3 regions of the Nonomuraea sp. NPDC050691 genome follow, and region 1 is predicted to be linked to each of the others. Evidence: riboswitches for the same ligand, from Rfam matches in the RefSeq annotation. Region 1 holds a riboswitch; each other region holds the start of a gene.
The links. Region 1 has a riboswitch for S-adenosylmethionine ahead of AB0H81_RS03465 (aminotransferase class V-fold PLP-dependent enzyme). Riboswitches for the same ligand answer to the same signal wherever they lie in the genome.
Positions count from the first base shown of each region.

Region 2: another riboswitch for S-adenosylmethionine. It lies ahead of AB0H81_RS30100 (50S ribosomal protein L11 methyltransferase); the one in region 1 lies ahead of AB0H81_RS03465 (aminotransferase class V-fold PLP-dependent enzyme).
Region 3: another riboswitch for S-adenosylmethionine. It lies ahead of thrC (threonine synthase); the one in region 1 lies ahead of AB0H81_RS03465 (aminotransferase class V-fold PLP-dependent enzyme).

Region 1 is NZ_JBFAIA010000005.1:45,222-48,488, forward strand. It holds gene AB0H81_RS03460 (DoxX family membrane protein) at 1-512, shown strand, start outside; gene AB0H81_RS03465 (aminotransferase class V-fold PLP-dependent enzyme) at 611-1,855, opposite strand; SAM riboswitch class IV at 1,978-2,093, opposite strand; gene AB0H81_RS03470 (TerC family protein) at 2,213-2,962, shown strand; gene AB0H81_RS03475 (cytochrome P450) at 2,962-3,267, shown strand, end outside.
Region 2 is NZ_JBFAIA010000110.1:7,732-10,998, reverse strand. It holds gene AB0H81_RS30105 (NADH-quinone oxidoreductase subunit N) at 1-389, shown strand, start outside; gene AB0H81_RS30100 (50S ribosomal protein L11 methyltransferase) at 636-1,364, opposite strand; SAM riboswitch class I at 1,378-1,478, opposite strand; gene AB0H81_RS30095 (erythromycin esterase family protein) at 1,727-2,884, shown strand; gene AB0H81_RS30090 (cytochrome P450) at 2,984-3,267, opposite strand, start outside.
Region 3 is NZ_JBFAIA010000270.1:526-3,792, forward strand. It holds gene AB0H81_RS42665 (cold-shock protein) at 1-144, opposite strand, end outside; gene AB0H81_RS42670 (MoaD/ThiS family protein) at 419-694, opposite strand; gene thrC (threonine synthase) at 740-1,972, opposite strand; SAM riboswitch class I at 1,986-2,127, opposite strand; gene AB0H81_RS42680 (RNA polymerase sigma factor) at 2,207-2,761, opposite strand; gene AB0H81_RS42685 (trehalose-6-phosphate synthase) at 2,793-3,267, shown strand, end outside.

The DNA of each region.
Region 1 (3,267 bases):
TCTTCGTCCACATGGGGCACGGGATCTCCAGCAAGACCGGTGGCTGGGAGTTTGTGGGAGCCCTGGCGGCGGGATGTGTGCTGCTGCTCGCGCTGGGGGGCGGGCGAATCGGCGTCGACGGGGTGCTGTCCGCCTGGTACCGGCGCCGTCGCGTCCAGAAGCAGGCGGCCGGCGCCCCCGCGGGCGCGGGCGCCGGCGCGGCCTCGACGGAGCCCATGTACCGGGGGCCGATCCCGGCCGTGCCGAAGACGTCTCCACCGGAGCGCGCGGCTCCGGCCGGGCCCAGGACACCTCCGGCAGAGCCTGCGACACCTTCGGGCGAGCCGACCACGCCCATGCACAGGGCCGAGACTCCAGGGGAGACGGGTGGCACGGCGGCCGGGGACACGACGCCCCGGCACCCGTACGGTGACCAGGGACGCCGTCCCGGTGACCTCAACGAGGAGGACATGAGCGACATCGACGCCCTCTTCTCGGAGGACCACCCGACCCGCAAGCCGCCCAACCGCTGACCGCGCCGGACCGCCCGCCGCCCCTTGGGCGGACCGCCTCACACGTGGCCGCCTCGGGGGAGGCAGGGCGGAGCCAGCTCAGAGCGAGGCGGTGGCCGTCAGGACGAGACGGTGGCGTGGCGGGTGGTCAGGTCGCGGAGGGCGGCCACGAGACGGTCCACGTGCTCCTCGGTGGTCCCGATCCCGATCGAGGCCCGCACCGCCGAGGCCGTGCCGTCCTCGCAGCCCTCATCCGCGGTGCCGCCGAGCAGGTGCCGCACGAACGGGTGCGCGCAGAACTTCCCGTCCCGCACCCCGATCCCGTACTCGCCCGACAGCGCCTCGGCGACCTCGCGCGCCGCGAGCCCGTCCACCGTGAACGACACGATGCCCACGCGCGGGTGGTCCGGCCCCCACAGCGACAGCTCCCGCACGCCCTCGATCGAGGCGAGCCCGGCGCGCAGCCGCGCGATCAGCCGCTCCTCCTCGCGCACCAGCGCGGTCCAGCCCGTGGCGGTGAGCGCGTCGCAGGCGGCGGCCAGCGCGATGGCGCCCAGCACGTTCGGCGTGCCGGCCTCATGGCGCGGCTCCGGGTCCTCGTGCCACTCGGTGGCGCCGGAGCCGGCCGGGGCGACCGAGCGGACCGCCCCGCCGCCCTTCAGGTACGGCTCGCCCTCCGCCAGCCAGTCGCGGCGCCCGACCAGCACCCCGGCGCCGAACGGCGCGTACAGCTTGTGGCCCGAGAACGCCACGTAGTCGAGGTCGAGCGCCGTCAGGTTGAGCCGCCGGTGCGGCACGAGCTGGGCGGCGTCCACGAGGATGCGCGCCCCGTGGCGGTGCGCGATGTGGGCCAGCGCCGCGATCGGCCACAGCTCGCCGGTGACGTTCGAGGCGGCCGTGACGACGAGCAGCTTGGGCCCGTCCAGGGCGGCCAGCGCCTCGTCGGCCGCGCGGACGGCCTCGCCGGGGAACGCGGGCGGCGCGAGCCGCACCACCCGCTCCCACGGCAGGAGCGAGGCGTGGTGCTCGGTGTCGAAGACGACGGCCGTGGTGCCGGCGGGCAGGCAGCCGGCCAGCAGGTTCGTGGCGTCGGTGGTGTTGCGGGTGAAGATCACGGCGTCGTCGGGGCGGGCGCCGGCGAAGGCGCGGACCGTGTGCCTGGCCTGCTCGTACCGGGCGGTGGTGAGCTGGGAGGCGTAGCCGGCGCCGCGGTGGACGCTGGAGTAGGCCGGGAGCGCGGCGGTGACGGCGGCGCTGACCGGCTCCAGACAGGGGGCGCTGGCCGCGTAGTCCAGGTTGGCGTACCCGACGAGGCGCCCGCCCTTGACCGGCACCTCCAGGTCGGCGCCGAGCACGGCGGGGATCTGGCGGTGACCGCGCGGCTGCGACGGCGCGGCGGCGGACTGGGCGGGAACGGTGCCGAAGATGCTCAACGTGGACAAGGCGAACCTCCTGGAGGGCCATCGGACCCCTGGAGCAGCCTCGGAGCCCGCGCTTGCCCGCCACACCTCGTGACGGACCAGGTCTTCACCCGGGGCACCCCGCCGCGGACGCGAGGGTTGCCGGCCAGCGAGCCGGGGCTTGGCGCTGGCACTCATGACCTATGTCCCGAACTATAACCGACGCTCCCGGCCGGATCGCAACCTCGCGAACTTCCCGGGCCCCTGAGTCGTTGGTCCTGGGAAACCCGCAGACCCCGGTGCGAACGTGGAGGTAAGCAGATGCTGGACTGGGTGACCGACCCTCAGATCTGGATAGGGTTCTTCACCCTTGTCGCTCTGGAGATCGTCCTAGGTATCGACAACATCATCTTCATCTCCATCCTCGCCGGAAAGCTCCCGCCCGAGCAGCGCGACAGGGCCCGCGTGCTCGGTCTCGCGGCGGCGCTGGTCAGCCGGCTGCTCCTGCTGCTGGCGCTGTCGTGGGTGGTGCGGCTGACGGCTCCGCTGTTCGAGGTGTTCGGCTACGAGATCTCGGGACGCGACCTGATCCTGCTGCTGGGCGGGCTGTTCCTGCTCGCCAAGAGCGTCACCGAGATCGGCCACAGCATGGAGCTGAAGGAGGAGGACGGCAAGAAGCGCGCGGCCACCTCGTTCGTGTCGGTCATCGTGCAGATCATGGTGCTCGACGTCGTCTTCTCGCTCGACTCGGTCATCACGGCCGTGGGCATGGTGGACGAGCTGGGCGTGATGGTCGCCGCCGTGATCGTGGCCGTGCTGGTGATGCTGTTCGCCTCCGGTCCGATCAGCCGGTTCGTGGACCGGCACCCGAGCATCAAGATGCTGGCCCTGGCGTTCCTCGTGCTGATCGGCGTGGTGCTCATCGCCGAGGGGCTCGGCCAGCACATCTCCAAGGGCTACATCTACTTCGCCATGGCTTTCTCCGTCATCGTGGAGCTCCTGAACATCCGCATGCGCAGCCGTCACGCCAGGCAGCTCACCGCCTCGGAGGAGCCTCCTAAGATGCAGTAGTGCGCTTTGACCCCCAGAATCCGAATTTCGTCGCCGACCCGTACGACGTCTACGACGAGCTGCGCCGCACGGCGCCGGTGACCTACTACGAGCCCACCGACCAGTGGCTCATCTCCCGGCACGCCGACGTGAACGCCCTGCTCAGGGACCGCCGCCTGGGCCGGACCTACCTGCACGTGGCCACCCACGAGGAGTTCGGCCGGCGGCCCGAGCCGGACTTCCAGGAGCCGTTCTGGCGGGTCAGCAGGAACGGCATGCTGGAGGTCGAGCCGCCGCTGCACACGCGGCTGCGGCGGCTCGTGTCC
Region 2 (3,267 bases), on a different contig from region 1:
TCATGCTCGTGTCCCGGACGACTGCCCGCAACGAGCTGGACGACTATCGCGGGCTCGCCCACCGCAGCCCGGTGGCGGGGCTCTCGCTGGCGTTCTGCCTGGTGTGCCTGGCGGGTCTGCCGCCCGGCTTGGCGGGGCTGTTCGCCAAGGTGGTGGTCTTCCGCGAGATCGTGAACGGTGGCGCGGGCTGGCTGGCCGTGGTCATGGCGGTCAACACGGTGATCGGGCTCTACTACTACGTGGCCTGGACCGCCCGGGTCCTCACTCCGGCGCCGTCGCCGATCGGCCGGCGCGTTTTTCCTGCGGCCTGGGTGGCCGTCGGGTTGGCGGTGGCCATCACGGTGATGTTCTCGCTCGCGCCTCAGCTGGTGTTCGACCTGACCTCGTAGCACCGCTCTCCGGTGACGGTTGGGGGTTCTCGGCTTGGTGGGGTCAGGCGAGAGTCTTCCTGAACGCCTGCTGGGAGGGGGGACGCGAACCTAGGGAGTCGGGGTGCGTGCCGGGGGAGTCGGGATGCGTGCCGGGGGAGTTGAGATGCGTATCGGGGTAGCCCGGACGCGTACCGAGGTGGCGGGGGGATGAAGGCGCGGCGCTTCGGGCAGTGCTCGCGGCCGGGGCTTCGGTCCGCCCGCCGGTTATCGGTTGAGGTGGGACAACGGCGGGGACAGCCGGGTGAACTCCCAGATGTTGACGCGTCCGCGTAGGTCAGGCACGAGGCTGCGCCAGGCCGGGTCGAAAGGCAGCTCGATGTCGGCGAGGAGTCGGGGTTCGGTCCAGTTCGGGTCTTGCAGCGCGGTTGGATCGAGTACGGCGGCCGCGGTGGTGCGTACCCGCTGGGCGCTGGAATGGGCGAGGATCAGCCGGAGGGCGTCCAGGCCGTCCTCACCACCGCCGTCGTGCAGATGACGCTGGTCGGCCGGCACGTCGGGCAGCAGCACGGCGGGACGTTGCGGCGGGTTGACGGCTAGAAGGTCGGCGCTCATCGGGGCAAGGAGACGCCAGTCGGCCTCCCACAGGGTCAGCCGCTCCCGCGCCTCGTGCCCGAGAAGGTCGACGACGTTGCGGGCGGTGTCAGCGAGTGCGGCCGCGTCGTAGTCCTGAGCGATCACGTGCCGGGCTCCGGCGGCCAAGGCGGCGACAGTGACCAGGCCGGCTCCACAGCCCGCGTCCACGACGACCTGGGCTCGGGTGTCGTGCATGGTGGAGGCGAGAAAGGCGGAGAACGTCGACGGCCGGTGCACACCCGGGCCGGCTTCCAGCTTCCGCCCCACGGCGGCCCAGTGGTCGAGGGACTTGCCCTCGCCGGGCGTCCATGCCATGGGCCCGGAGCGGGGCATGTCGTAAGAGGAAGCGTCACGTCGCATGCTTATCGGGACTCCCTCATCGTCTCCTGGCAGTGGCACCTTTCCCGCGGGCTTCCGCCGGGGAGGTTGCCGGACCGTCGCAGGGCCAGGTCCCTCAAGTCCTCTGGATGATCGGCTGTGCCGCGATGCTGCCAGGTGACGCCGGATGCCGTCAAACGGCCGGCATGCTCTGCGCCACGGCGACCAGCGGGCACCGCGTTGCGTCCGGGCGATCTGCCGACCGGTCCGTCGAACGTCCGCAGCAAGTTCGGGAACCGGTTCCCCTGGCTCATGGATGTATAGCTGGTTGAAGGTTCAGCGCGGGTGCGAGGCGACTATCCAGCAAAAGTCTCCACCGAATGTTCAACGATACCGTTCAAGGTGTGGATATCAAGGAAACGGCCCGGCCGCTTGATGGCGCGGGCATCTCGGCGTTCCTGCGGTCGTTGCCCGCCAAACCCCAGCTGCTCGGCCTGGGCGAGGCCAGGCACTTCGTGGAGGAGCTCGGGGACCAGCGCAACGAGATCTTCCGGCATCTGGTCGAGCACGAGGGCTACCGGTCGTTCGCCATCGAGAGCGACTGTCTCATGGGCCTCCTGGTGGACGACTACGTCACAACGGGCGCGGGCACGCTCGACGACGTCATGGAACGCGGCTTCAGCCACAACTTCGGCGCCTCACCGGCCAACCGCGAGCTCGTGCGCTGGATGCGGGCGTACAACGAGGGCCATGACGAGAAGCTGCGGTTCTTCGGGTTCGACGGCCCGCTGGAGTACTGGGCGGCGAGCCCGCGCCAGGCCCTCACCGCCCTCTACGGCCTCCTCGACGGCCCGCTCCCGTGCACGATGGAGATGCTCGACACGCTGCTGGGCGCGGACGAGCGATGGTCGAACGAGGCCACGGTCATGGACCCGTCCCAGTCGATCGGCCGGTCCGCCGAGGCCCACCGGCTGCGGGTGATCGCCGACGACCTGGTGGCGCTGCTGGAGACGCAGGCGCCGGGGCTGAGCGCGGAGGACAGGGAGCGGGCGGAACTGTACGGGCGCACGGCGGTCGGCCTGCTGCGCTACCACCATGGGATGGCCGACACGTCTCCGGCCCGGATAGCCACGCTGTCGGCCCTGCGGGACGCGCTGATGGCCGCCAACCTGCGTGCCGTCGCCGAGCACGGCCCGGCCCTGGTCTTCGCCTCCAACCTCCACCTGCAGCGCAACAAGAGCCTCATGGCGTTCGGCGACCAGCGGCTGGAGTGGTGGAGCGCCGGGGCGATCACCGCGGCGCACCTGGGCGACCGGTACGCCTTCCTGGCCTCGGCCCTCGGCACGGTGGGCGACCACGTCCCGCCCCCGGACACCGTCGAGGGCGTCCTGTCCGCGCTCCCGTGGACTCACTCGCTCGTCGACGCCCGCCGCCTGGCTGAGGCCGTCACCGAGTCCGCCCCACGTGTCTCCCCCGACTTCAAGTACTTCCCCTTGGACCCGGCCCAGCTCGACATGATCGACGGTGTCGTGTTCCTCAAGCAGGTGGTGAGACTGGGGTGACGTCAGGCTGGGCGGGAGTCCCCGGAGTCCAGACCGCCCAGCGCCATCTGGAACAGGACGCCATCATCGCCCCGGGCCATCGCCGAGATGCTGTCGCTGTCACCTGGCGCTGAGCGTGACGGGGAGGGCGGTCAGGCGGCTTCCTTGGATGCCGCCGGCGGTGATCTGCCGCAGGTCGGCGAACGGCACCGCGAGGCGCGCGTCGGGGAAGTCGGTCCGTAGGACGTCCACGAGCGTGCTGAGCTCGAGCTGGGCGAGCTGCGCGCCGGTGCAGTAGTGCGGGCCGGCGCCGTAGGTGAGGTCGGGCCTGGCCGGGCGGCCGGGGTCGGTGTTGATGCCCCGGATGTCGACGAGCACGGGCGAGCGGGCGGGCACCCGCACTC
Region 3 (3,267 bases), on a different contig from region 1:
CTCGACCCGCTGACCTTGTTCGAGGGAGCGATAGCCGTCCATCATGATTGCCGAGTAATGGACGAATACATCCTTACCACCGTCTACCGCGATGAAGCCGTAGCCCTTGTCCGCGTTGAACCACTTGACGGTGCCCTGCGCCACTTCCGACTCCTCTTACTGGGCTCGCGGATCCCGCCCATTCGTCCGCGAGACCCGCAATCGCCACGGCTTATGGTAAATCGGCCGGACGATCGCCTCGACCATACCTGTGGCACGGCGTTTGGCAACAGAGTCAAAGCACAAACTACGCAATTCATCCCACCGCCGCCCAAGGGAAGCAGCTCCTATCCGCGTCCGCGCAGTTGTTCAACCTTGAATATCCCGGAAAAGCGGAAGGCGCCCACGAGGGGCGCCTTCCCTGGTGCGTACGGGGCCGTCAGCCGCCGGCGACCGCAGGGATGATGGAGATCTGGACCCCGTCGGGTGCGGGAGTGTCCAAACCTTCCGCAAAACGGACGTCCTCTTCTCCCACATAAACGTTGACGAAACGACGAATCTTGCCCGATTCATCCAGAATTCGCGCGCCGATCCCCGGGTAGTCGGAGTCGAGCTTTGCGAGGACGTCACGAAGCGTCGCGCCCTCGCCACTCACTTCCGCGTTTCCGCCGGTGTACGTGCGCAGGATGGTGGGAATCCGCACCGAAACACTCATGATTTAGTCGCCTTTCCTGGTTGTGCGAGCAGCCGTGCCGGGCGCTCAGACGGCCGCGCGGAACGCGTCGAGAGAGGGCTTGATGACGGCCGTGGGCTGTGCGTCCCCGGAGACGGCGTCGAGCGTCTTGAGACCGTCGCCGGTGTTGAGCACCACGGTCTCCGCCTCGGGGTCGAGCACGCCGCCCTCGGTGAGCTTCTTCAGCACACCGACCGTGACGCCGCCCGCCGTCTCGGCGAAGATGCCCTCGGTCGAGGCGAGCAGCTTGATCGCCTCCACGATCTCGGCGTCGGTGACGTCCTCCACCGCGCCACCGGTGCGGCGGGCGATGTCGAGCACGTAGGGGCCGTCGGCGGGGTTGCCGATGGCCAGCGACTTGGCGATGGTGTCGGGCCGGACCGGCTGGACCACGTCGTGGCCGGCCTTGTACGCGGCCGACACCGGCGAGCAGCCCTGCGCCTGGGCGCCGAACACCTTGTACGGCCGGTCCTCGACCAGCCCCAGGGCGATCAGCTCCTTGAAACCCTTGTCGATCTTGGTGAGCTGGGACCCGGAGGCGATCGGGATGACGATCTGCTCGGGGAGCCGCCAGCCGAGCTGCTCGGCGATCTCGTACGCGAGCGTCTTGGACCCCTCGGCGTAGTACGGCCGGAGGTTGACGTTGACGAAGCCCCACTTGTCGCCCAGCGGGTCGCCGATGAGCTCGGAGCAGAACCGGTTGACCTCGTCGTAGGTGCCGTCGATGCCGATGAGCTTGCCGCCGAACACCCGGGCCATGGCGATCTTGGCCTGCTCCAGGTTGGCGGGGATGAAGACGCAGGCGTCGAGCCCGGCCCGGGCCGCCGCGGCCGTCACCGCGCCCGCGAGGTTGCCCGTGGAGGAGCACGACAGGGTGTGGAAGCCGAAGTTGCGCGCCGCCTCGACGGCGATGGCGACGACCCGGTCCTTGAAGGAGTGGGTGGGGTTGCCCGAGTCGTCCTTGACGTACAGGGACTTGAGGCCGAGCGCGCGCCCGAGGTTGCCCGCCTTGACGAGCTTGGTCCAGCCGGGGTTCATGTTCGGCTTGGTGGCGACGTCGGCGGGGACGGGGAGCAGCGAGCGGTAGCGCCAGATGTTGGCCGGGCCCGCCTCGATGTCCTCGCGGCGGACGCCGCCGAAGGAGTAGGCCGCCTCGAGCGGCCCGAAACACTCCAGGCACGCGAAGCTCGGGCCGAGGTCGTAGCGGGTGCCGCACTCGCGGCAGGACAGAGCCGTGGCAGGACCGAAGTCAAGCGACATGAAGCGAGGCCTTCCCTCATCTTCGCCCGCGGCCACCTTGACCGCAGACCGGAATTGGCACCTTGTCCCGGCCGGCCTCGCCCTGTCGCGAGTCTCAAGCCGGGAGGGTTGCCGGGGCTTCGCAGGGCCGGTCCCTCCACCCCTCTGGATGAGCAATATTCAGTTGTCGCCTCAGACTGTACCCGCCCACGTGGCGGTACTGCCCAGCCGTCTCATAGCATGAGACGAGTGGTCTCACCGATAGTCGTCGCCGAGCGCCGCCTGCACGTACTTGCGTGCCTGGTGGATGCGCGACTTGGCGGTGCCGAGCGGGATGCCGAGCTGCTCGGCCACCTCGCTGTAGTCGAGCTGGACGATGTCGCGCAGCACCAGCGCCTGGGCGAGGTCGGGCTTGTCGGCCTCCAGCGCCTCCATGGCGTCGAGCAGGTCCAGCCGCGAGCCCGCGATGACGCTGACCCGCCGCACGTCGGGCTTCTGCACCGGCAGCTCGTCGGAGCTCTGCTCGGCGGCCCGCCGCTTCAGCGACCGGTACGTGGTGCGCGCGCAGTTGGCCGTCACGATGTGCAGCCACGTGCTGAACCTGGCCCGCCCCTCGAAGCGGCCGATGTTGCGGGCCACCGCGAGCAGGGTGTCCTGGGACGCCTCCTCGGCGTCCTGGCGGTACGGGAGGATGCGGGCGCAGTGCCGCATGACGTCGGGCTCGATCCGCTTCAGGAGCTCGCCGAGCGCGCGATGATCTCCGGCTGCGGCGGAACGGGCAAGTTCCTCGGTTAGCTCATCAAGCGCCATAGCTGGGATCCTATGATCGGAGGGAGGTTAAATGAACAGCGTCCTGGTTGCCTCCAACAGAGGCCCGGTCTCGTTCACCGTCGACGACGACGGCGAGCTGACCATGAAACGCGGCGGTGGCGGGCTGGTCTCCGGGCTGTCCGGAGTCACCAAGGACCACAACGTGCTCTGGGTGTGCGCCGCCCTGTCCGACGGCGACCGCAGCGCGGCCCGGCAGGCCCCTGGAGGCCGGCTCGACCACGCGGGCTACGACACGGGCGCCCTGCGGATGCTCGACATCCCGGCCGCCACGTTCCACCGCGCCTACAACGCGGTGGCCAACTCGACGCTCTGGTTCGTCAACCACCTGCTCTACGACACCCCCAACGCGCCGGCCTTCGGCTCCCGCTTCCTCCGCGAGTGGGAGTCGTACCGCGACTACAACGGCGCGTTCGCGCTGGCGCTGGCCGAGGAGGCCCACCACGAGGCCCGCGTCATGGTGCAGGACTACCACCTGACCCTCACCC